2 regions of the Exiguobacterium sp. UBA1053 genome follow, and region 2 is predicted to be linked to the other one. Evidence: a T-box and tRNA genes for the amino acid it is inferred to sense, from the RefSeq annotation. Region 2 holds a T-box; the other holds one or more tRNA genes.
The links. A T-box is a leader RNA that pairs with one kind of tRNA and senses whether it is charged. The one in region 2 lies ahead of leuS (leucine--tRNA ligase), so its partner is inferred to be a tRNA-Leu.
Positions count from the first base shown of each region.

Region 1 (2,411 bases), 570 kb from region 2:
ATTGCGACCGTCAGTATCCCTGCATACATCCGGTCCATCGATAACCATTCGAGCGAATTGAGTCCAAAATAGATGAAGAATAACTGAACGATGAACGGCGTTCCGCGAATGACATCAATATAGACAATTGCGATCCCGTTTAAGATTTTTGATGGTGATAACCGCATCAATGCGACGACTAAGCCAATCAGAAAGCCGACGATGACCGCGATGATGAAAATATACAATGTGACTTGAAGCCCTTCCAAGAAAAATGGAAATGCGGTTTTGACCACTTCCATTGGCTATCCCACTCCCTTATCGCCTTGCGACTTATTTCAGATACGTGTCAACGATTTTATCGTATTCACCGTTTTCTTTCAGATTCGCAAGTCCTTTGTTGATTTTCTTCATCAGATCCTCGTTCTCACCTTTTAAGACAGCGATTCCGTAGTTGTCCCCGTTGAGACGGTCTCCGACAAGTTTTAATCCAAGGTTTTGTTGTTTGTTTGCATATGAGATGACAGGATAATCTTCAATCAAAGCAGCAGCGTTACCGTTCTTCACTTCTTGGAACATCGCTGGACTGTCATTGAACTGTGTGACCGTGAATCCCAGTTTGTCTGCGTTATCCGTTGCATATTTCGCACCCGTCGTTCCCTTTTTGACGGCTACTTTTTTCCCTTTTAAATCGTTGACGGATTTAATACCATTCTCATCTTCTTTGACGACTAGAATAAGACCAGCTTTGAAGTATGGATCCGAGAATGTGACGACTTTCTTCCGTTCTGGCGTAATACTCATACCAGCAATGGCAACGTCCAATTGATTTGCTTGAAGTGCCGGAATAATGCCGCTAAAGTCCATCGCTTCAAATTGAATCTTGAAGTTCTGATCCTTCGCGATTGCTTTCATGAGATCGATGTCGATTCCTTTGTACGTATCCCCGTCTTTATATTCGAATGGTGGATACGTGACGTCAATGCCGACCTTATAAGTCTTTCCTTCAGACGACTCTTCTTCTTTCGAACCGATGCTACATGCACCAAGTACGAGAACACAGCTCATCAAGAGCGCTAGCAAGATACTCCCTTTTTTCATGTTTGTTTCCCCTCTCCTATGTGTTAAAGATTGTCTACTTCACTTAGTACTTTCCCTGAAGAGTACCCTCTTTAAAACGTATTTTACCAGAAAAATTCTAAAAAGATAAATATTTCTGAATTTTTATTCGTTGTAATCGTTTTCTATTCAGCAACAAAAAAGAAGGCAACCCCTTGCTGGGATTGCCTCCTTCAATCATTTATGCCGCCGAGAGGACTTGAACCTCCACGGTGTTGCCACCACTAGATTCTGAGTCTAGCGCGTCTACCAGTTCCGCCACGACGACGTTGATTTATGATATTAATATAGCGGGTAACGAACTGAGTTGTCAATCATTTCGCAAGATGTTGCGAACGAACTTCTCGACGACATCATCATACAATGCCGGATCCTCAAAATAGGCCATCGCGTGAGCGGCATTTGGAATGACGACGAGCTCTTTTTCCGTTGGACAAGCTTCATACAGCTCATATACCATGTCTGTCGGTACAAACGTATCCGCCCCACCATGGATGAACAAAATCGGTACCTGTGCTTTTTTGACTTGTTTCAACGCTGATGCTTCACGGAACGTATAACCTGCCTTTAGCTTCGTCAATACGCTCGTCATGCCTAAGAACGGAAAGTGTGGTAGTCGATACATCCGCTTCATCTGATACGCAAGGACAGCATTGACGGACGTATAGGCACAATCAGAAATGATTCCTTTGATTTGTGGTGGGAGTTGTTCGCCACTCGTCATCAATACGGTCGCCCCTCCCATCGACACCCCATGCAAGAACAGTTTCGCATCCTGTCCGATCCGTTCAATCAGATAATTCGACCAACTGAGACAATCTTCCCGATCATGCCATCCGAATCCGATATAGTGACCGTCACTCATTCCGTGTCCACGATTATCGGGCATCATGACATGGAAACCGGCCTGATGGTACAGATAGGCGAATCCGGCTAAATCCGTTCCGACGCCTCCGTACCCGTGCACGAGAATGACGATCCGATCTGACGGAACAGGTGACGGAAGAAAATGCCCGCGTAACGTTAAACCGTCTTTCGCTTCAATCTCGATCCGCTCAAGCGGTTGCTCCTTGATCCACGTCTGACCAGGTTGCATCAATCGGACCATCTCGTCACTTAAATCTCGATTATTCGATAAGAATGGCTTTGGATTCGTGGCGATTGCCATCTCATAAAAATAATAACTCGCTGCTACTAATCCGGATCCGATGACTCCGATTCCAATTTTTGTTCTGCGACGCATCTGCCCCACTCCTTCTTTCCGTTATAGCTCGATCTTCAGTTGAGCAGCATGGTCATCCTCTTCATCCTGC
Region 1 is NZ_DCDO01000013.1:29,015-31,425, forward strand. Features, by position in the region: gene B3G15_RS07935 (amino acid ABC transporter permease) at 1-281, opposite strand, end outside; gene B3G15_RS07940 (transporter substrate-binding domain-containing protein) at 313-1,080, opposite strand; tRNA gene B3G15_RS07945 (tRNA-Leu) at 1,283-1,366, opposite strand; gene B3G15_RS07950 (alpha/beta hydrolase) at 1,409-2,341, opposite strand; gene B3G15_RS07955 (hypothetical protein) at 2,363-2,411, opposite strand, start outside.
Region 1: it has a tRNA-Leu gene. The T-box ahead of leuS (leucine--tRNA ligase) is inferred to sense a tRNA for this amino acid. The anticodon was not compared.

Region 2 (2,411 bases):
GGAATGATTGGAAGTTCAAGCGGTAACTCCTCTTGACTGAGCGTCTTCATCGAACCATCTTCCATATGAACGACTGGAATCGGCTCGCCCCAATACCGTTGACGACTGAACAACCAGTCGCGGAGACGATACGTGATTTTCTTACGTCCGACTTGATTCGTTTCGAGTTCAGCAATCATCGTCTCGATTGCTTCTTGTTTTCCAAGACCATCAAGCATATGCGAGTTAACGTGTTCGCCCTCTCCTGTATAGGCTGCTTCATCAACGTTTCCACCCGCGACGACTTCAACGATTGGCAAGTCGAATTGTTTCGCGAATTCATGATCGCGCTCATCGTGTCCTGGGACCGCCATGATTGCACCCGTTCCGTACGAAGCAAGGACATAATCAGCGATCCAGATTGGAAGACGATCACCTGAGATTGGATTGACGGCGAAAGCACCCGTGAAGACGCCTGTTTTTTCCTTCGCTAAATCCGTCCGCTCGAGGTCCGACTTCGTTTGGACTTGCGAAATGTACGTATCGACGGCTTCCTTGTGATCCGCTGTCGTGATGTCAGCTACGAATGGATGCTCCGGCGCAAGCACGAGGTACGTCGCACCAAAAATTGTGTCCGGACGTGTCGTAAAGACCGTGACTTGTTTTTTGTGTCCATCAATCGTGAAGTCGATTTCAGCACCTTCTGATTTTCCGATCCAGTTCCGTTGCATCTCTTTGACAGAATCCGGCCAATCGAGGTCATCGAGATCTTCAAGAAGACGATCCGCATATTCCGTGATTTTCAAGACCCATTGACGCATCGGGACACGCACGACCGGATGATTTCCGCGTTCAGATAATCCGTCGATGACTTCTTCATTCGCAAGAACGGTTCCGAGTGCTGGGCACCAGTTGACCGCGACTTCGTCCACGAACGCAAGTCCTTTTTCATACAACTTCGTAAAGATCCACTGTGTCCATTTGTAGTACTTCGGATCTGTCGTGTTGATTTCACGATCCCAGTCATAGGAGAATCCAAGTTCTTTCAACTGACGCTTGAACGTCTCGATGTTTTTCGCTGTGAATTCACGTGGGTCATTCCCTGTATCGAGGGCGTATTGTTCTGCTGGTAATCCGAACGCATCCCATCCCATCGGGTGCAAGACGTTGTATCCTTGCATCCGTTTCATCCGTGCGAGGATGTCGGTTGCTGTGTAGCCTTCCGGGTGACCGACGTGGAGTCCGGCACCTGACGGATACGGGAACATATCAAGGGCATAAAACCCTTCTTTTTCTGGATCTTCTGTCGTGACGAAGGCGTTTTCTTGATCCCAACGCGCCTGCCATTTTGGTTCGATTTCGCGATGATTGTACGGCATGTCTTTTCCTCCTCTAATCTAAAAAAACCGGTCCTCCGTCCCTAGGAATAGGGACGAAAGACCGGTTTGGCTTCCGCGGTACCACCCACGTTGTCTGTCTATGACAGACCGCTTGATTCACGGATAACGGTGTGAAAGACCGGATTCGCTACTACGACTTCACGAATCGTGCTCCCTGACGAGTTCACGGTTGTTACCGACTGGTTCGCACCTTCCACCAGCTCTCTTGACGGCACCTTTCCCCTACTACTTCAGTTCCATGCAATTGACTATCTTTTCCTAGTGTAATCTGTTTCTTCCTCAAGCGTCAACGCTTCCGTAAAATTTCCTCGATTTCTGCATGCGATCGTGCGACATGATCCGCTTGTTCTAGACGTTGTGTCGGCATCCGATCATCGAGAAGCGCAATCACTTCCATGCCTGCTGCTTTTGCGCCGATCATCCCGTTTGCAGCGTCTTCAATGACGAGACAATCTTCAGGCGCGTGCCCGATTCGTGATGCTGCAAGATGAAAAATCGCAGGATCAGGCTTTGAACGCACGACTTCTTCTCCACTGACGTAATGCGTGATTGGAAGCTCATAATGACGGATGACGCGTTCGATTTTTTGAAGCGAACTCGAGGAGGCAATCCCGATATCGTAACCAAGAGACGCCGCTTGCTCGATGACTTGTTTGACTCCCTCTTTTAAACCACATTCCTCCGGTTTTGCATGAATTTGAAACAACCGATGTTCTTCTTCTAGTAACGCACTAGCTGTTTCTTTTAGCTGATGCTGGGCGACAAGCTCTTCCCACATCTCATCACCTGTTTTTCCCATGAACGTCGCATACTGAACCGGGTCGAGCGGAATCGATAACGTTTTGAACATCTGCTGATGGACCTCAAAGTAGCGAATTTCACTATCTAAAATGACCCCATCCATATCAAAAATAAGACCTCGTTTTTTCAAGACACATCCCCCTCAATTGATCTATCATGATTTCAGCATATCAAAAAAACGACTACACGATGTAGTCGTTTCGCCTTCTTCATTTAGTTACTGTTTAACTT
Region 2 is NZ_DCDO01000013.1:602,456-604,866, forward strand. Features, by position in the region: gene leuS (leucine--tRNA ligase) at 1-1,358, opposite strand, end outside; T-box leader at 1,405-1,627, opposite strand; gene B3G15_RS10780 (HAD family hydrolase) at 1,666-2,310, opposite strand; gene B3G15_RS10785 (peptidoglycan bridge formation glycyltransferase FemA/FemB family protein) at 2,405-2,411, opposite strand, start outside.